One region of the Desulfonatronum thiodismutans genome, then DNA from elsewhere that is predicted to be linked to it. Evidence: riboswitches for the same ligand, from Rfam matches in the RefSeq annotation. Region 1 holds a riboswitch; the other holds the start of a gene.
What was found. Region 1 has a riboswitch for cobalamin ahead of GY33_RS0112310 (sirohydrochlorin cobaltochelatase). Riboswitches for the same ligand answer to the same signal wherever they lie in the genome.

Region 1 (10,227 bases):
TCAGCACCTCTCAGAGTCCCCTCTATGGACATCGCCGCATCACATCCCGCTTCCGCTCCCTCCTGGAGCAACTCGCTTTCCCTGGGCGGTTTCGCGAGCCACGACCATTCCCAGCACGGCGAGGACGGCTCCTGCCCGTTTTGCAATTCCTCCCGGCAACAGTACTCCGGGACCGGTCAAAACCTGAGCGAGCAGGCTTCCGGAGCCGCCGGCGTCGCGGCAGGTCTTGCCGGAGCGGTACAGGCTCCAAGCCCTCTTGCGCCGAGAGACGTGGTCAACCTCAGCCACCGCACGGACCAGGACGGCCAAAGACTCAAAGGCGACCAGGGCCAGTCCGTCGCTCTTGGCCTGGATATCGGTTACGGGCCGGACGCCAAGCCGGTCGCGGGCGGCGCCTTTGAAGAGCAGCACCACCGGGATTCGTTCACCAGGAAGGAAGGGCGAAGCGACGCAGTCCCGGACCAGGACGATGATCCCAAAGCGGCGCAAACCGTGGACAGGGACGACGGCGACAAGCAAAACGCAATCCTGGCGGTCCCCGACGAGTCGGAACTGTCGTCGGAGGACCGTCAGGTTCTGGAGCAGCTTCGGCAGCGCGACGCCGAGGTCCGGGCCCATGAGCAGGCCCATGTGGCCGCCGGAGGGCAATATGTCACCGCCGGAGCCAGCTACACCTACGAAACCGGACCGGACGGACGGCAATACGCCGTGGCCGGGGAAGTGAGCATCGATACCTCGCCAGTGCCCGGAAATCCGGAACAGACCGAACAAAAAGCCCAGACCATCCGCCGGGCCGCCCTGGCCCCGGCCAGCCCTTCGCCCCAAGACGTCAAGGTGGCGACCAGCGCGGCCCAGATGGAAGCCGAAGCCCGGATGGAACGCATCCAGAACGAGCAGGAAGAGCAGCAGACCGACGGCGACGAACACCAACCCGCGGGCCGTGCTCAAGACCAAGCCGCGTCCGACTATCCCGGATTCTTCAGCCGAACGCCGGACTTGACCGTTCCCACGCAATCGTTCCCGTTCGACCCCGCTCCTTCCAACCACGCCGCGTATATTCAGGCCTACCGCAAGCAACTGGCCTTGGCTGGCACAGTGAACCTGGCTTAACCACCCGCCAGCCTGTTTGACTCCCGCCCCCTTCCCGGATACGAGGTCCGAAACATGCTGGTTCTCCATTATGGAGACGAAGAGGGAATCCGGTGCGAGACCGGAGCGGACCCGCCGCTGTAACCCCAGCTCCCCCTATGTTTCGGGGAGAAGCGAAGCGTTCTTGAAGACGCCACTGTCCATGTTCGGCAACATCAGCCGAATCGGATGGGAAGGCGGAACGACTTCCTGGGGAAGCCAGAAGACCTACCGGCATCAGGCCCCAAGGCAACGGGTGTTTTGCCGCTTCAGGGGATGTCCCGCCAGAGCCCCGATATTCCCGGCCCGACGCGCCGACAACCCAGCCTCCCAAGCACGCCGAACACTCGTTTCCCGTCCCGTTCTTTTCCGGAGGGAATCGATGCAGACCGATACGCACTCACATGGCCGACACCGTCACGGCCTCGCCTTTGACCATCACGACCATCACTCCAAATGCGATCATGGTCATGAGCACGGTCACGACCACGATCATCATCATGGCCCCGAAGCTCCTCCCGGCCCCAAGCGTCCGGGCATTCTGCTGGTCGCCTTCGGGACCACGGTGGTCCCGGCCCGCCAAGCCTACGACCAGTTCGAAGCCCAGGTCCGCGCCCGGTATCCGGGCATTCCCCTGGCCTGGGGGTTCACCGCGCACAAGGTCCGGCGCAAGCTGGCCGACCTGGGACTGCCCCACGACTGCGTGGCCGTGGCCCTGAGCCGGATGCACGACCAGGGCGTGACTCACTTGACCGTCCAATCCTTGCACACCATTCCCGGCGTGGAATACTTCTGGACCCAAAATCTGGCCAAGGCCTACGAACACCCGCGCAAGGGATTCATCCAGGTCACCCTGGGCGCGCCCCTTCTGAACGACCAGGAGGATCTGCGCCGGGTCGCGGACTGTCTGCCGGGGTTCATTCCCCAAGAGCGCCGACCCGATGAAGCCGTGATCCTGGCCGGGCACGGCACCTACCACGACGGCCAGCAACGCTACCTGGACTTGCAGGCCCACATCCGGAATCGCGACCCGCTGCTGCACACGGCCCTGCTCATGGGCGAGCCGGGCCTTGCGGCCATTATCGCCCAGCTTCAGGAACAACGGGTTTCCACGGTCTGGCTGCTGCCCTTCATGGCCGTTTGCGGCCATCACGTCCTAAAGGACATGTTCGGAGACCGACCCACTTCCTGGAGCAACCGGCTGCGCACGGCCGGATTCGAGGTCCGGGAACACGCCGCCGGAACCATCGAATCTCCCTGCTTCCGGTCCATCTGGCTGGACCATCTGGACACGGCCATGGACAGCCTGGGGCTGACCGAACCAACCGCCGCCCAACCCAACCACGGAGGCGCCGACCATGCACATCACTGAAGGCGTTCTCTCCGCACCGGTCCTGGCTCTGGGCGCTGCCGTCACGATCCCCGGATTGTGGCTCGGCCTGCGCCGACTGGACGAGGATCGGCTGATCCTGGCCGCGGCCCTGGCCGCGGTCTTTTTCATCGCCTCCCTGATCCACGTTCCTCTGGGCCCCAGCAGCGTCCACCTGCTGCTCAACGGCCTGGCCGGACTGCTCCTGGGCTGGGTCGCCTTTCCGGTGATCTTCGTGGGGCTGCTGCTTCAGGCCCTGCTCTTTCAATTCGGCGGCCTGCTGGTCCTGGGCGTAAACACCACATCCGTGGCGTTGCCCGCCGTGCTCTGCGGCCTGATCCTGCGGCCCTGGCTGGCCCGGGGCGGCAAACCGGCCCTGTGTGCCGGACTGCTGGCGGGCGCGGGCGCGGTTCTGGGCACGGCCCTGTTGGCCGGAACGGCATTGGCCATGACCGACCAGGGCTTTCTGACCGCGGCCAAACTGGTGGTCCTGGCCCATCTGCCGGTGGCCGCCATTGAGGGCGCGATAACCCTGTTCGTGGTCGGCTTCCTGGGCCAGACCCGACCCGACCTGCTGACCTGCGCCCTGCCGCCCGTTACCGAAGGAGGACCGTCATGCTGAAACCCGTCCCACTCCGCCTTGGGCTTCTCGCCCTGCTGCTGGTTTGCGTCACGGCATCCTGGTGGACCGCCACGGCCCATGCCCACCGCCTGCTGATCATGGCCTGGGTCCAGGGAGACCGGCTGATGGTGGAGACCGCCTTCGGCACCGGCCAGATCGGCGCGAACATGGCCATCACCGTCCAGGACGCCGTCACCGGCGACGTGCTCCTTTCCGGCGCCACGGACGCCCAGGGGCTTTACGAAGCCGCCCTGCCCGCCACGGCCCTGGAACGCCGCGCCCCCCTGCTGATCCAGGCCACGGACGGAGCCGGCCACCTGGCCGAACAAACCATTGCGCCCGAGGAACTCCCCGCACTTGCCGCACCTTCAACGGCCTCACCCCCAGAGGTCACAGGCCTCCCATCCCTTCCAGATCACCCCATTGACCATGCCCAGCTTTCCCCGCTGATCCAGCAGGCCATCGCCGAAGCCGTGCGCCAGGAAATCGCCCCTCTGCGTCGGGAAATCCTGGCCCTGAGCCAACGCGGCCCGGGCATCCCGGAAATCGTCGGCGGCATCGGCTGGATCGTCGGGCTGGCCGGTCTGGGCGCGTTGCTGCTGCGCCGAAAAACGGGAACCAACACCCATCCCCGGTGACTGGCGAAATGCTCGACGAACCCCTCGGCCCCCAAGGCTCCCTGAGCCGAAACGCCGGCCCGTTGCACCAGGGCGTGAGCCCGCTGCACCAGATGGACGCCCGGATCAAGATCCTGACCTCCGCGGTCTGCCTGATCGCGATCTCAGCGGTCCAGGGTCACGGAGCCGGATTGGCGGCACTGCTCTTCGGGCTGGGGCTGACCCGTCTGGCCGGGCTGTCCCTGGGCCGCGTGGCCGTACGGCTGATCCCGGCCAACATCTTTTTTCTCGGTCTGGCCCTGGTCCTCGGCCTGACCTATCCCGGCCCGGCCCTTGCCGCCGTCTCCTGGCTCAGCCAGGACGGCCTGATCCTGGCCCTGCGGATCAGCCTCAAAGGCAACGCCCTGCTCCTGGTCTTCATCGCCCTGCTCTGCACTTCGTCCGTGCCCGCCTTGGCCCAGGCGATGCGCCGCCTGAGGCTGGGCCGCAAATTGTCGCTGCTCCTGGCGCTGACCTTTCGCCAGTTCTTCCTGGTGGCCGAGGAGTTTCAGCGCCTGCACCGGGCCGCCCTGGCCCGCGGCTTCGTCCCTCGGTGCTCCCGGCATACCTACCGGACCATTGCCGTCCTCTTCGGACAGACCTTGCTCCGGAGTCTGGCCCGGGCCGAACGGATCCACGGAGCCATGCTCCTGCGCGGCTTTAACGGGCGCTTTCGTACCCTGGACAACGGCTCCTGGACCGCGTCCCAAGCGGTCCTGGCATCCGCGCTCTGCATCCCTCCGGTGCTGATTACCTTGCACGACCGGTTGATCTGGTGATGACCCAAAAGACGACCCCGCCCCTGCTGGCCCTGCGGCAGGCCTTCGTGGCCCACGGCCCTTCGGCTCCACCAATTCTGGAAGACTTCCATCTTTCCCTGCACTCGGAAGAACGCGTCGGCCTGGTCGGCCCCGTGGGCAGCGGCAAAACCACCCTCCTGCTCACCCTGGTCGGCCTGATCCCGCTTCGCCAGGGCTCCCTGCTTTTCCAAGACCGCCCCGTGCGGACCAAAGCGGACCTCGCGGCCCTGCGCCGCGGCGTTGGTCTTGTTTTCCAAAACCCCGACGACCAGCTTTTTTCCCCCACTGTCCTGGAAGACGTGGCCTTCGGGCCGCTGAACCTGGGCCGCTCTTCGGCCGAGGCCAGGGCTGAATCCCTGGCCATCCTGGACCAACTGTACCTGTCCCACCTCGCCCATCGCCAGCCCCACACCTTGTCCGGAGGCCAAAAGCGCCTAGTCAGCCTGGCCACGGTCCTGGTCATGCAGCCCCAGATCCTGCTCCTGGACGAACCCACCAACGACCTGGACGCCCGTTCCCGGGACATGGTCCTCCACGCCCTGACCTCTTCTTCCCGAACCATGCTCATCGCCACCCACGACCAGGAACTGCTGCACACCCTGACCACTCGCCGCATCCTTCTCGGATAAATCCCCGCCAATCCTGAGCCGGGGCACGGACAAAAATCTCCTGGAAAGACGACCCATCGTAACACGAAGACCCCTTACGCGTGACACATGGTCGCTTTTTCTCATTTTTCATTGTCATTATTCTGAATATTGATATAATCGTATGACAGCGCCGACATGCTTTTTCATTGGGCGCATTGCTCAGAACCGCGGTCAGCATCCGGCAAAGCCTTTTCGGGCTTCTCCTGGAACCTGTCAGGTTCTAATCCCCGGCCCTTCCCGGCCCGCGCTGACCATATAACCCGCACAATCAGGAGAAGATATGCGCACCAAGTTTGCTTGGTTTGGCTCCCCGGCGGCCCTCATCGTGGCTGTCGTCTTATTTTCGACTTTGGCCCAGGCTCAAGACACCAGGACCATCACGGATGCCCTGGGTCGCGAGTCCGTCATTCCGGCCCAGGTGGACCGGGTGATTTGTTCCGGGTCCGGGTGTCTGCGCTTGCTGACCTATCTCCAAGCCCATGACCGGATCGTGGCAGTGGACAGCATTGAGGTCCACGGATCACCCATTGACGCCCGACCCTACGCCATCGCCAATCCGCAATTCAAGACCTACCCGATTTTCGGTGAATTCCGGGGCCAGGATAGTCCGGAGTTGATTGCCGGGCTGGATCCCCAGCCCCAGGTCATTTTCAAGACCTATGCCGCCCGCGACGGCGACCCGGAGCAGCTCCAGACCAAGACCGGCATTCCCGTGATCGCCCTGGAGTACGGCAACCTGACCTATGGTCGCAAAAAGCTGAATACTTCTCTTGAGTTGATCGGAGAAGTCATGGGAGTTCAGGAGCGTGCCGCGACGGTCATCGACTTTTTCGACGGCTTGGAGGCGGACCTGCTTGCCCGCACCGAGGATGTGCCCGAAGACCAGCGTCCGTCCACCTACATCGGTGGTCTGGGCCAGCGCGGGCCACACGGTTTTCAGTCCACGGAACCGTCCTTTGCCCCGTTTGCGTTCACCCGGTCCAACAATGTCGCCGCCTCGCTCTCAACCCCTGAACAGCGGGCATCCCATGCCACGGTTTCCAAGGAACAGATAGTGATCTGGGATCCGAAAATCATCTTCATCGACGCGGCCACCATGCGCCTGGACGCAGGAGTCAACGCCCTGGACCAACTCCGAACCGACCCAGCCTACCAAGCCCTGTCCGCAGTGCATGCCGGACGGATATACGGTCTGTTCCCCTACAACTCCTACACGCAAAACTTCGAATCCGTCTTCGCCAACGCGTATTACGTGGGCAAGGTGCTTTATCAGGACCGCTTCGCCGACGTTGACCCCATGGCCAAGGCCGAGGAGATCGCCATCTTCCTGAACGGCGGCCCGGCGTTTGAAGAGATGAACAGCCAGTTCCAGGGCCTGGCCTTTGGTCGGATCGACATCCGGTAATCATGAGCCATTTTGATCACGGCCAGATCCCGACGACCTACAGCGCGTACATCGGCCGCAAGATTCTGTTCCTGGTCTTCCTGGCCGGGCTGACCGGCATCCTGCTGATTCTGGCCGTCTCCCTCGGTGCGGTGCGCATCCCGGCCTGGGAAGTGGTTCTGGCCTTTTTCGGCCTGGGAGAGGATGCCCGGTACGAGATCATCGTCCGGAACATCCGCCTGCCCCATGCCCTGGCCGCGATCCTGGCCGGAGCCGGGCTGGCCGCGGCCGGGGCGGCCATGCAGTCCATCCTGCGCAATCCCCTGGGCTCGCCCTTCACTTTGGGCATTTCCCAGGCCGGGGCCTTTGGGGCGGCCTTCTCCGTGATGCTCCTGGGCTCCGGAACCATGCAGAGCACCCAGGTGGGCGCGGTGAGCATCATCAATCCCTACCTGACCACCTTATCCGCGTTCATCGCCTGCATGGCCGCCTCGCTGATCATCATCGCCATCGCCCGGCTGCGCGGGGCCAGTCCGGAGGTGATGGTCCTCAGCGGAGTGGCCCTGGGCTCGCTCTTTTCCGCGGGGACCATGTTTTTGCAGTATTTTGCAGACGACGTGCAATTGGCGGCCATGGTCTTTTGGACCTTCGGCGACGTGGGCCGGGCCGGGTGGCCGGAGGTGGGCTTCATGGCCGTGGTCGTGTCCGGTGCGGTGCTTTTTTTCATCCTCAACCGCTGGAACTACAACGCCATCGACGCCGGGGACGAGACGGCCAGGGGACTGGGCGTCCGGGTGGAGCTGGTCCGGATGGTCGGGATGCTCACGGCGTCCCTGGTCACCGCGGTGATCGTCTCCTTCCTGGGAATCATCGGCTTCGTCGGGCTGGTCTGCCCGCATATCGTCCGCCGGGTCATCGGCGACGACCACCGCTTCCTGCTTCCGGCCTCGGCCCTGACCGGTGCCTGCCTGCTCCTGGCCGCGGACATCACTGCCCGCATGCTGCTCGCCCCCCGGATGCTCCCGGTGTCCATCCTCACCGCCTTCCTGGGCGCGCCGACCTTCCTCTATTTGCTGATCCGGGGACGCAACCGATGATCCTGGACGTACAAAACATCCGCATCGGCTACAACGGCCGGATGGTTCTGCATGGTCTTGACTTCAGCGTGGACCAGGGTCAGGTTCTGACCATCCTGGGGCCCAACGGCGTGGGCAAAACCACTCTGCTGCGCTGCATCAACGCCATGCTCAAACCCAAAACCGGTGCCGTGATGGTGGAAAACGCCGACGTCTTCCGGATGCGCGCCGGGGACATCGCCAAGCGCCTGGGCTACGTGGCCCAACGAAACGAGGCCGGGCGGATGACCGCCTTTGACGCCGTACTCCTAGGCCGCAAGCCGCACCTGCGCTGGCGGACCTCCGAGGCGGACCTGCGCATGGTGGACGGGGCCTTGAAACAGCTCGGCCTGGATCACCTGGCCCTGCGGCATATCAACGAGATGAGCGGCGGAGAACTGCAAAAAGTCTGCATTGCCCGGGCCCTGGTCCAGGAACCCTCGGTGCTTCTGCTGGACGAACCCACCAGCAGCCTGGACCTCAAAAACCAACTGGAAATCCTGCGCACCATCCGCCATGTGGTCCACGAGCATAAACTGGCCGCGGTGATGACCATGCACGACCTGAACATGGCCTTCCGCTTCTCCGACGCCTTCGTGTTCATCAAGGAGGGCAAAGTCTTTTGCTGCGGCTGCAACACGGACCTGACCCCGGACATGGTTCACGAGGTCTACGGCGTCCAGGTGGACATCCTGCGGCATCAGGGGCAAACTGTGGTCGTGCCCCGGTAAGCGGACTCTACCTCCAACGACCCAAAAACAGGAAAACAAAAATGCCCAACTGCACCCTGACCCAGGAGCAAATCGACCGGGCCGTCTCTTTTCACGGCCATGAATGTCCGGGACTGTGGATCGGCCTGCGGGCCGCGGAGCTTTGCCTGCGGGAACTCGGGCACAACGACGAAAACCCGATCATCGCGGTGGTGGAAACGGACATGTGCGGGGTGGACGGAATCCAGGTACTCACCGGCTGCACCCTGGGCAAGGGCAACCTGATCCACAAGGATCTGGGCAAGACGGCCTTTTCCTTCTACCGGACCACGGATGAGAAGGCCCTGCGGGCCGTGTTCCACCGCGAGGCCATGGGGCCGGAAGGCAATGAACTGCGCGATCTGATGAAAAAAGTGTTTTCTGGCTCAGCCACGGAAGAGGAGCAGGCCCGAGCCAAGGCACTCAAGGCCAAGGCCCGTCAACGCGTCTTCGAAGCCCCGCTGGCCGACCTGTTCACCGTGGCCCAGCCGATAGTTCTCGCCCCCCGACCCGCCAAAATCCTGGACAGTCTGACCTGCGCGGCCTGCGGCGAATCCACCATGGAATCCCGCACCCGCCGCTTCGCTGGCGAAACCTACTGCATTCCCTGCTTTGCGGATGTGGAGCAAAAGGTGTAGATTTTTGACTGTTCTTCACGACACATCGGCGAACATACTCTCACGAATGCGAGAGAGTATCCGCTCTCGCGAATATCTCTTTACAAAACATGCTCTTACCCAAACGCTGCGGAGAAGAATATCCAACAGCGAAATTGAGCAAGCCATGTTGTCACATTCCGAGATGATCGAGTTTTATCCTGACGACAAGTACGGCCCAAGTGCATTGATTCTAGGATTTACTTACTCCGGACGTCCTCTCCATGTTCTCTGCGGCCATCTCGATCGAACCCTTCTGAAGATCATTACCGCCTATGAGCCAGACCCTGAACAGTGGATCGACAACCGGATCCGGACCAAACGATAAGAACCGTCACAGGAGCCCGTCATGTGCGAAACCTTCGTCGACACAACCGTAACGTACACGCTGCAACTTGATGGCAAGTTTTATGTCATCGAGAATGTTCCCGCACAGGTCTGCAAAGAAACGGGAGAAGAATTTTTTTCACCGGAAACCGTTGAACATATTCACGAAATGATGCAAGGTGCAAAAACTCCAGTCCGCAAAATGGAAACCCCGGTTTTCGAATACGCGTAAATGGTGATCGCTCTCTCGAACATTGATCTTTTTCGAATTCTCCGCAAAATGGTCGCGATCCCGACAACCTAGAAAAAAGCGAGATTCCCATGGTCGCCCAGAACATATCTACCCAGAATATCACTGGAAGATACACCCTGCGTGAAGAGATCGCCAACAGCATCACGCACGGCGTGGGGATTCTGTTCTCCGTCGCCGGTCTCGCGGTTCTCATCGGCTTGGCCAGCAGGTACGGAGACGCTTGGCACATCGTCAGTTGCAGCATTTTCGGGGCCACCATGATCCTGCTGTACACGGCGTCCACCCTGTACCACGGGATCACGCACCCCGGCGCCAAACAGGTTCTCAGAATCTTTGATCACTGCGCCATTTTCCTGCTCATTGCCGGAACCTACACGCCTTTCACCCTGGTCAATCTGCGCGGGCCTTGGGGCTGGTCCCTGTTCGGTACGATCTGGGGGCTGGCCCTGCTGGGCATTGTGCTTCAACTGACCCCGTGGCGTCGCTTCCGGGTGCTCTCGGTGCTCCTCTACGTGGGC
Region 2 (10,227 bases), on a different contig from region 1:
GGAGCGTTATTACGTTCAGGACGTGGATCGCAACGAGATGATCCAGGGCGCCATCCGGGGCATGCTTCAGGAACTGGATCCCCATTCCAGCTTCATGACCCAGGACGCCTTCCGGGAAATGCAGATCGACACCTCCGGGGAGTTCACGGGGATCGGCATTGAGATCAGCCTCGTGGAAGGCAGGCTGACGGTCGTGTCCCCCATCGAGGACACCCCGGCCTTCCGTGAGGGACTCAAATCCGGAGATCATATTTTGGAAATCGACGGCCAATCCACCCAGGACATTACGATCATGGACGCCGTGAAGCTGATTCGAGGGCCCCGGGGCACAACCGTGGATCTGACCATCCTGTCCAAGGGCGATACCGTTCCCCGCACCGTGACCATCAGCCGCGACGTCATCCCGATGCACACGGTCAAGCTGTTCGAATTGGAGCCCGGAGTGGTCCTGGTGCGGCTGACCAGCTTCAAGGAAACCACCATGGACGACCTGCGGGAAGCCCTGGACCGATTCGACCTTGATCAGCGCGTTGGGCTGATCCTCGACCTGCGCAACAACCCCGGCGGATTGCTGAACCAGGCCGTGGCCGTGGCCGACGCCTTTCTGCACGAGGGCAAAATCGTCTATACCAAAGGGCGGTCGGCCCAGGCGGAAATGAACTTCGACGCATCCCGCAACGTGCTGGACAAGGAAACGCCCATGGTGGTGCTGATCAACGCCGGTTCAGCCTCCGCCTCGGAAATCGTCGCCGGGGCCCTGCAGGACCACGGACGGGCGTTAATCCTGGGTGAACAGACCTTTGGCAAGGGGTCCGTGCAGACGATCATCCCCCTGGCCGACGGCTCCGGGATCAAGCTGACAACGGCGGTCTACTATACGCCCAACGGCCGCTCCATCCAGGCCAAGGGCATCGACCCGGACATTTCGGTTCCCTTTGTCGCCTTGAGTGACGACCAGCGAGAAGGGCGCATGCCTTTGGTTCGCGAAGGCGACCTGATCCGACACCTGGAAACCGGCCCGATTCCCCCGGACCAGCGCGATCACCCCAGACCCCAGGTCCTGGAAATGCTCGAACGGGACAACCAGCTGCGCTTGGCCTTGGAAATGGTTAAGGCCATGCCCAGACTCAAAGCGCTCCGTTAACCTCGCAAACCGACATGGGTCGGCGATGACCGGTAAAACAACGAAAAAAAACGGCAAGCCCTCCCGCTCTTCCACCTCCACGAAAAGTGGTGGCAAGGGCGGGGGCAAGCCCAAGAAAACCGCGGCCAAAACCGGCCGCAAACGATCATCCCGTAAGGTTTTTTCCAAGCTCTGGGTGATGCTCATGGCCGCGGCCACCGGTTTGACCGCCATCACCCTTGTCTGGGCCTTGAGCCTCTCCCCGGTGGATACCCTGTCTACGGACATCGCGACGATCGACAAACCGGTCTCAGCTCCAGCCCCAACTTCCTCCCCTCAATCTGTTTCCCGGCCCGCGCCCACGCAGCCGGCCAAGGTCGCCAGCTTGAAGACTCCAGCCCCAGCGAACCATGTCCGCGCCCGCATCGCGCCCGATGCCGCCCCCCCACCTCCGTCACACCGTCAAGGCTTGGTTTACGAAGTATTCGACACGGAACTGCTGGAGCAGCAGGTCAAGGAGGTCGACTTGGCCTTGGTCCAGACCATCATGGAGTTGAACCTGGACCCTCGCTCGGTGCGGCATCTGGACATTCAGATGAAAACCAGAAACGGGCAGAAATACCACACCCAGTCCCTGGCCATCGGCTTGGACCGGGATGCCCGAAGCTTCGAACAGACCCTGCGCCGCAACCTGGAACTTTGGGTGCATAACGCGGAACTGCGGCAGATTAACGGTGGGCCCGGCAAACAAGAATTACGGATATCCCTGCTCAATTTGCCGACGCATACTCTGTTTCTGGAAGAACACGCCCGCAAACCCCTTCCGCCCCCCTCTCCCGCTCAACCGGGAACCGGTCCGCGACTGGTGGTGGTGATCGACGACCTGGGCGAGAACGTACACCAAGCCAGGGAACTGGCCGCCCTATCCTTCCCGGTGACCTTCGCCGTTCTGCCCAATATTTCCAAAAGTCGGGAAGTTGCCCGGATCGGAGCCGCCGCGGGCCGCGACGTGCTCCTGCACCAGCCCATGGAACCCCTGGACTACCCCCACCGGGCCGACCCCGGCCCCGGGGCCCTGTTCGTGGGCATGGAGGATGAGCAAATCCTGAGAATCCTGCGGAACAATCTGGCCCAGGTTCCCCAAGCCATCGGGATCAACAATCACATGGGCTCCCGGTTCACCGCGGACGAGTCGGGCATGTCCACGGTGCTCCAGGAGTTGAAGCGTCGCGACCTCTTTTTTCTGGACAGCCTGACCACCGGAGATTCCGTCGCGGACGAACAGGCCCGCAAAATCGGCCTGGAGCACCTTCGCAGGCACATTTTCCTGGACAACATTCCCAATGTCCAGGCAATTCTGTTCCAACTGCGCAAGGCCGAGCAATTGGCCCATAACCAGGGGCAGGTGATCGCCATCGGCCACCCCTACCCGGAAACCCTGGAAGCATTGAAGCTATGGGAGCGCGAACGTGATCAGCGAATCAACGTCGTCTCCCTCGGCTCCCTGCTCTCCCGCCAGTCCTTGGCCGAGCGCTGACAAACCAATTTCATCATGTTCAACCTGTTTTTCATCCCAAAGGGCACCATGCCCGAGGAGCGGGTCGATCTGTTGGCGCGTGGGGACGGTCTGCGCATCGAGCGAATCATCTCGCTGGGCCATGTTTCGCCTCCCGATTTCTGGTATGACCAGGAACTGGACGAATGGGTCGCCCTCGTACAGGGCGAGGCGGAAATCCGCTTCACGGACGGAAGGACCAAGACCCTCAAAGCCGGAGACTGTCTCTTTCTCCCAGCCGGCTTGCGACACCGCGTGGAACGCACCAGCGACGACCCGCCCTGCATCTGGCTGGCCGTGCATGGCCGGATGACCGACAAGGCGCATTCCTGATCCGTGCGCACCCCGCAAATGGATTCAACCTTCGCCGCCTTTTGATGACCATAGGAGAGACGATCATGCGCCGAATACGCTTTCCCATGACTCTTGTCTTTTTGACGTTCATGGCCGTCGGCTGTTCCTACTCCAGCGTCGGCCACTTGCAGCGTCAGCCCTGGGTATTGAACGCGGAACAACAACTGGAGATGCGTTTCTGGCGCTTTACCTACGTCGCGGAGTCCTATGGCGGACAGTACCGAGTCAAGGGACGGGCGGTCCCCAAGACGGAAAACCTTCCGGCTGATTTGAGTTGGATCGAGGATTTATGGCTGGCCGCCTATCTCAGCGACGACCAGGGACGGGTCCTGGCCCAGGATTTGCGCGTTTACTCCAGCCTCATCCTGGATCCCGCTCAAGGAGTGTCCTTCACGTTCACCTTGCGTCCGGACCGGCTCAACCGCACGGCCTCTCTCCAGATCACCTTCGGCTACAACATGACCCTCGCCCCGCATGAACACTACATGGCTCAGGAGGCCTCGGAAAAAAAACACGCGGGGGAACGCGGCTCAGTGTTCTTCGCTCATGAGGGGGCATTAACCAGAATCTGAATCGATGGCTGGTGAGGGTCGATGGCTCTTCAGCCCTGTCCTTCACGTGCCCGTCCCGCCACCTCGCAGCAACTTCTGGACATCGACACGGATTCTTTTTAAGAACTTCTCACGCATGGGCGAACTCGTTTTCAACGAACGCCCATGCCATGCCTCCTTGCTTCAGGTCGCCCCATGGCGCCAAGAGGGAACCCGGTGTAATTCCGGGACGGTCCCGCCGCTGTAAGTCCCATTCAACCCGACTGGCTTCGCATGGCCACTGGAACCGTGTTCCGGGAAGGCCCGCCAGATCAGGGGGACAAGTCAGAAGACCTGCCTGAAGCGCATTTGTCGCGGGACACGAGGATGTCCAGACGACCGTTCCCCGGGGCTTTATTAGCCCCATCACGGACTATGCGGAATCACCCTTCTCCCTGGTCCAGGCTGCGCGGCCTGGAGCCGCTGAGTTTGTGCGACTGGCCGGGTCGCGTCTGCGCCGTGCTGTTTCTCGGCGGCTGCGACCTGCGTTGCCCCACGTGCCACAACTTCCATCTGGCCTGGAATTCCGAAGACGATCCCTGTATCTCTCGCGACCGAGCTCTCGGCTTTCTCGACCAGCGAGCCCCCTGGCTGGACGGCCTCGTGGTCACCGGCGGAGAGCCGGCTTTGTCCACGGACCTTCCCGAATGGCTCGCCGAATTGCGGGCCCGATCGGGCTTACCCGTCAAGCTGGATACCAACGGCATGCATCCCGACGTCGTGGAGCGTATTCTGGACATCCAGGCCGCGGACCTGTTGGCCGTGGACCTCAAAGGGCCGTGGTCCAAATATCCCGTGTTGACCGGCAACAAAATCACCGCCCGTGAAGCCAAGGCCACCCTGGGCCGGATTTTCAAATTGGCCGAACGCCATCCCAAACACTTTCTGTTCAGAACCACCCTGGTCCCCCTGTTGACGCCGGAGGACCTCCTTGAAACCAGATCTCTCCCTCCCTCCGGATTTCTCTTGCAAACCCAACCTTTTCGCCAACCATCCCGCCCTTTCCAGGGCTATCATCCCAAGGAGCAACCATGCTGACCCACATCTGCAAACGTGACGGACGCACCGAAACCTGGGCCGTGGACCGAATCGCCGCAGCTATCCTTAAGGCACTGAAATCCTGCGGAATCCAAGATGCAATCTTGGCCGACCGCATGGCCCGCAAGGTGGAGGAACGCCTTTCCGAGGCCGGTCTGACCGTTCCGGACCAGGAACAGGTGCAGGATCAGGTCGAGGCGGTTCTGATGCAGTCCCGGCTGTTCGACGTGGCCAAGCGCTATATCCTGTACAGGGAAAAACGCCGCCAAATCCGGGAACAAAAGGCCGCGTTCCTGGACATCATGGACACCATCGACGCCTACGTGAACAAGTCCGACTGGCGGGTGGCTGAAAACGCCAACATGTCCCACTCTTTCCAGGGCCTGATGCTGCACCTTTCCGGCACGGTCCAGGCCCGATACGCCCTGGAAAAATACCCCTTGGAAGTGCGTCAGGCCCATGAACACGGCTACCTGCACATCCACGACCTGTCCTTCGGCCTGGCCGGATACTGCGCCGGATGGAGCCTGCGGGATCTGCTGCTGGAAGGCTTCAATCTGGAGGGTCGCTCCTCATCCGGTCCGCCGAAGCATTTCGACTCCGCCCTGGGCCAGATGGTCAACTTCCTGGGCACCCTGCAAAACGAATGGGCCGGGGCTCAGGCCTTCAACAACGTGGACACCTATCTCGCGCCCTTTATCCGTCAAGACGAACTGGACTACCGTCAGGTTCGCCAAGCCATTCAGAAATTCGTGTTCAATCTGAACACCACGTCCCGCTGGGGCGGCCAGAGCCCGTTCACCAATTTGAGCTTCGACTTGGCCCCGCCCAAACACCTGGCATCCGAAGCAGTGATCATCGGCGGCCGGCTCCACGACAGCCAGACCTACGCGGACTTCGGCCCGGAGATGGAGATGATCAACCGGGCTTTTCTGGAAGTCATGCTTCAGGGTGACTACCATGGCCGCATCTTCTCCTTTCCCATCCCGACCTACAACGTGACCGAGGACTTTCCCTGGGAAACCGAGGTGGGCGAGCTGCTGCTCCAACTTACTGCCAAATATGGAGTTCCATACTTTCAGAACTTCATCAATTCGGACTTCAAGCCCGAGGACGTCCGCTCCATGTGCTGCCGGTTGCAGATGGATCTGCGCGAACTGCGCAAGAAGGTCGGGGGGTTGTTCGGCGCCGGGGACCTGACCGGCTCCATCGGCGTGGCCACCCTGAATCTGCCCAAGCTGGCCTTTCTGGCCCACGACGAGGCCGACTATCTGGACTTGGTCACGGAATACGCCGAACTGGCCCGGGACAGTCTGGAGTTCAAGCGCAAGCTGATCAACGACAACCTGGAACGGGGCATGTTTCCCTTCACCCGGCGCTACCTGAAAAACGCCTACCGCGGACACTTTTCCACCATCGGCGTGGTGGGCGGCCACGAGGCCTGCCAGAACCTGCTGGGCAAGGGCATCGAAACCCCGGCCGGGATCCGGCTGATGCGGACCACCCTGCTCCACCTCCAGGACCTGACCCGACGCTTCCAGGAGGAGACCGGCAACCTGTACAACCTGGAAGCCACCCCGGCCGAGGGCGTCAGCTACCGGCTGGCCAAGCTGGACAAGACGCTCTACGCCGGGATCAAAGCCTCGGGCAACGGCGTGCCGTACTACACCAACTCCACGGCCCTGCCCGTGGACCTGGGGCTGGACGTCTTCGCGGCCCTGGAGCATCAGGACCAGTTGCAGACCCTGTACACCGGCGGGACGGTCTTTCACACCTTCTTGGGCGAGGCCGTGGCCGATCCCCAGTCCCTGCGGGCCTTTCTGGTCAAGGCCATGAGCCGGACCAAGCTGCCCTACATCTCCATCACTCCGACCTTTTCCGTGTGCAAGGACCACGGATACCTTCGAGGCGAGCACCCGGAGTGCCCGGAATGCGGCAACCCGGCGGAAGTCTACACCCGGGTCGTGGGCTACTATCGGCCGGTCCAACGCTGGAACCAGGGCAAACAGTCCGAATACGCCCAGCGTCGCGTTTTTGCCGGACTGGGAGGTGAATGCACCGTGAGCTGAGATTCACGGTGAAGGCATGATGTGGTTGCCGCCAACTCGGTCCAAAAGCGACCGTTTCTTTCCGGGGACGGTCGCTGCTACGACTTCCGAAAACCAAAGATGCGTCCCCGGACCATGGACTCCGGGCCGAATTTCTCCCGGATCGCATCCAGGGTCGCGTCAAGGGTTTTGTCCTGGTCAGTCTCGTTTTCGGGGAAAAGAGAACGTTGCCGCCTTGCGCTGGAAAAATTGGACACGCTCAGCCCGATCAGCCGGACTTTCCGGGGAAGCGGCTCCGCGTCCAGCAATTCGGCGGCGGTTTGGAAGATCATCCGCGTGGACGCGGTGGACTCCCGCAGAGTTTTCCCCCGCGAGATCGCCTTGAAGTCGCTGAACTTGATCTTCAGCGTCACGGTACGCCCGGCGTGGCCCTCCCGGCGCAGCCGCCGCCCTACCCGTTCGGCCTGATCCAGCAGCCAGCGCTTGAGTTCCTCCCGGTCGTCGCTGTCCTCGGCAAAGGTGTTTTCCGCGCCTTCGCTTTTGGCCTCGCAGTCCGGGACCACCGGCCTGGGGTCAATCCCCCTGGCCCTGGCATAGAGAACCTCCCCCCACTTTCCGAACCGTTCGCGCCAGAATCGTTCCGGATACCCCGCGACATCGCCGACCCGACGCACTCCGAGCAGCGTGAGCTTCTCCAGAGTTTGCCGTCCGACGCCCGGAATCTTGGACACTGGCAGGGCGTCGAGAAACGCCGGCACGTCGTCCGGCGTGAGGATGAACAGGCCGTCCGGCTTGTTCTGATCCGAGGCGATCTTGGCCAGGAATTTGACCGGTGCCATGCCCACGGAACACGTCAGCCCGGTTTCCGCGACAACGGCTTGCTTCAACGCCGCTCCCAGCCGCCGGGGCGGACCGAAAACGCGTTCCAGGCCGCTGACGTCAAGATAGGCCTCGTCCACCGAGGCCTGTTCCACCAGCGGTGAAAACCGCTCCAAAACGGCCATGACCAGCCGGGAGAGCTGGGCATAGCGCGCCATGCGCACGGGCACGAACACTCCGTTCGGGCAGACTCGTCTGGCCTGAGCAATGGGCATGGCCGAATGCACGCCGAATTTGCGGGCTTCGTAGCTGCAAGCGGAGACCACCCCTCGTTCGGACCCGCCGACGATCACGGCCCTGCCGCGCAGCTCGGGATGGTCCAGTTGCTCCACGGAGGCAAAAAACGCGTCCATGTCCACATGCAGGATCAGGGGGGCAAAGGAGGAGGAAGAAGGGGCGGAACTCATGGCCCGCGATGATTCACGAAGGAGTTGAAACGACGGAACTTCTCTTGGCCGAGCACGGCAAGGGGCTACTCGGCGAAAACGATCTCCAGAACGTTGCTGTCACCCTCCCGACGATATTGCTGGGAAGCGCTCATTTCTTTGGTCAACAGAATGCCCAGCCCGCCCTGAACGCGCTCGTCCATGCCCAGGGTGACATCCGGAGGAGGCTGGGAAAGCGGGTCGAAGGGAGGCCCCTGGTCCGTGAATCGAACCAGAAACCGCCCTTCTTCCGCCCCTGATCCGCACTCCACGGTGACCGTCCCGGTCTGTTTCGGACCGTGGGCGTAGTGAAAAATGTTCAGGAGCACCTCTTCCAAGACCAAATCGATCTTCAGCGCCAAGGCCGGAAACGGTCCGGTGCTTTCGAACCGCTCCAGAACGAAGCTCCGCAAAGGCTCCAGAGAGGATATGTCCGCCGGCATGGTAAGGCCGGCCATATTCTCGTCGCTACTTGGCCGCAAGGGCCGCCTCCAAGGAGTCGTACACCGGGAAAATGGACGCGAAGCCGGAGATGTCGAAGACTTCCTTGACCATGGAACTCATCCCGCCGAAAGCCAACGAGCCTCCCTGGCTTTTCAACTTTTTGCCAACGCCCAGAATGACTCGCAATCCCGCGCTGCTGATGTACTCCAGGCCGGTGAAGTCCACGATCAGCTTGGAATCCCCCTGCTCCATCCAGCGCAGGCATTCCTGCTCAAAAGACGGAGCCGTTACCGCGTCCATCCGGCCCGTCGCCTTGATCGTCACGCCCTGCTCCACCTTGGTACTCGTAAATTCCATGCTGTCACTCCTCTTGTTTTTTTGAGAAATATGGTAACTTCTCAGCACATCTCAGAAAGAGCCTTATTCGGATACAGGATACCCGCCTGCGCGGGAATGACGTATCTTTATCATGCCGTTTCCGAATCAGTCATACCCGCGCAGGCGGGTATCCTGTCAGCTTTAGCACGGATGAGCTGAGGAATTACAAAAATTCGTCAACCAGCCTCTACATCCCCATGAACCGCTGTTTCGTATACCCATCTGGAATGTCGAAACTTCCGGCGGGAGCGGCCATTTTCTTATGCTCCAGAAGTTCTTCCCGGGTCACCACCGTCGCGCCCATGATATTGGCCCTGCTCACGGTCAGTACGGCGACCCCCTGAATTTTCTCCATTTCCCGGAGCAGCTCTTCAAAACCTTGCTGCCCGGCCATCATGGCATGACCGATCTTGTTGTACATGCTCACGTTCACGTCGATCTGATCCGTGGCGCAAATTTCCGAGGCGGTTTGCCCCATGGGCATGTTCAAGGTCAGCTCATAAACCCGACAGGTCCAGTTGTTGACGTTCTTCTCGGTTCCGGTATCCACGACCGAAGCCTTGACCTGCATCATTGCCCCCATCATTTGAGCCATCATTTGGGCCATTTCCTGCCCACCTTCCTGCTCACCCAGCATGCCGGCCATGGCCTCGGACAGGTTCATCGGCACCTCGGTGTAGGTTCGGTCGCCGTGATCCAGCATGTACATAGCCTGCTTGTCGCCATCGAAAATCACCGACGTCCTGTCGGAAGAATTCATCCGGGCCTTGTTGCCGCTCAGCCACGTCTCGACGATTTCCTCGCTGCCCGCCTGTTTTTGCCCCATGATCTCATACGGCTCGCTGACATGGAGAATCTTCAGGTAATCGTCCGCCCAGACCCAGCCTCCCAGAAGCAATACGACCAGAATAGTCGTCAAACAAAACGTCGCTCTTTTCATCGCTGCTCTCCAGTTCTTAAGTTGAAACCGGCCCCAGGCCGGGACGCGTTCGGTCTCCAACGCAAACCGTCGCCACCTCTGTACGAAGCCAAGCGAAAAAAGTCCATATGGTCGGCGATCATCTGCCAAATGTTCAGTCCGCCTCCAGCCGACAGCACTGGCTGTACAGAGCCGCGCAATCGCCCATGTCCGTGATTTGGGGCTCGATGATCGCGTTGGGGCCGTGGCCCAGGCTGACCCAACCGTCGCGACGGAACAGGACGACCAGGGGATGCAGGGATGCATCCAGGCGTATGCGTACGGCCATGCGCCCCAGGGGCGTGGCCAGGAAGATCGGACCGTCCGGGTCCACATCGTCCAGGTCCGGGTTGTCCGGGGAGACCATTACCTCAGGCAGCCCCTGCTGCTCGCTCTCTGGAATCTGGGAATGCATGTAGGAGCCGCGAACCAGGG

Region 2: it holds a riboswitch for cobalamin, as region 1 does, so the genes downstream of both, GY33_RS0113020 (anaerobic ribonucleoside-triphosphate reductase activating protein) here and GY33_RS0112310 (sirohydrochlorin cobaltochelatase) in region 1, are expected to answer to the same signal.

The regions. Positions count from the first base shown of each region.
Region 1 is NZ_JPIK01000015.1:13,483-23,709, reverse strand. Features, by position in the region: gene GY33_RS19900 (putative metalloprotease CJM1_0395 family protein) at 25-1,110, shown strand; cobalamin riboswitch at 1,152-1,378, shown strand; gene GY33_RS0112310 (sirohydrochlorin cobaltochelatase) at 1,511-2,500, shown strand; gene cbiM (cobalt transporter CbiM) at 2,487-3,119, shown strand; gene GY33_RS21055 (hypothetical protein) at 3,113-3,757, shown strand; gene GY33_RS0112290 (energy-coupling factor transporter transmembrane component T family protein) at 3,766-4,554, shown strand; gene GY33_RS0112285 (energy-coupling factor ABC transporter ATP-binding protein) at 4,554-5,204, shown strand; gene GY33_RS0112280 (iron ABC transporter substrate-binding protein) at 5,506-6,630, shown strand; gene GY33_RS0112275 (FecCD family ABC transporter permease) at 6,633-7,706, shown strand; gene GY33_RS0112270 (ABC transporter ATP-binding protein) at 7,703-8,455, shown strand; gene GY33_RS0112265 (FmdE family protein) at 8,497-9,111, shown strand; gene GY33_RS0112260 (DUF4258 domain-containing protein) at 9,092-9,457, shown strand; gene GY33_RS0112255 (YgiT-type zinc finger protein) at 9,479-9,688, shown strand; gene trhA (PAQR family membrane homeostasis protein TrhA) at 9,778-10,227, shown strand, end outside.
Region 2 is NZ_JPIK01000017.1:122,053-132,279, forward strand. Features, by position in the region: gene GY33_RS0113000 (S41 family peptidase) at 1-1,144, shown strand, start outside; gene GY33_RS0113005 (divergent polysaccharide deacetylase family protein) at 1,170-2,660, shown strand; gene GY33_RS0113010 (cupin domain-containing protein) at 2,676-3,011, shown strand; gene GY33_RS0113015 (hypothetical protein) at 3,077-3,604, shown strand; cobalamin riboswitch at 3,752-3,938, shown strand; gene GY33_RS0113020 (anaerobic ribonucleoside-triphosphate reductase activating protein) at 3,998-4,660, shown strand; gene GY33_RS0113025 (ribonucleoside triphosphate reductase) at 4,654-6,729, shown strand; gene GY33_RS0113030 (DNA polymerase IV) at 6,807-7,994, opposite strand; gene GY33_RS0113035 (ATP-binding protein) at 8,060-8,494, opposite strand; gene GY33_RS0113040 (STAS domain-containing protein) at 8,481-8,813, opposite strand; gene GY33_RS0113045 (DUF4412 domain-containing protein) at 9,022-9,774, opposite strand; gene GY33_RS0113050 (molybdopterin-dependent oxidoreductase) at 9,908-10,227, opposite strand, start outside.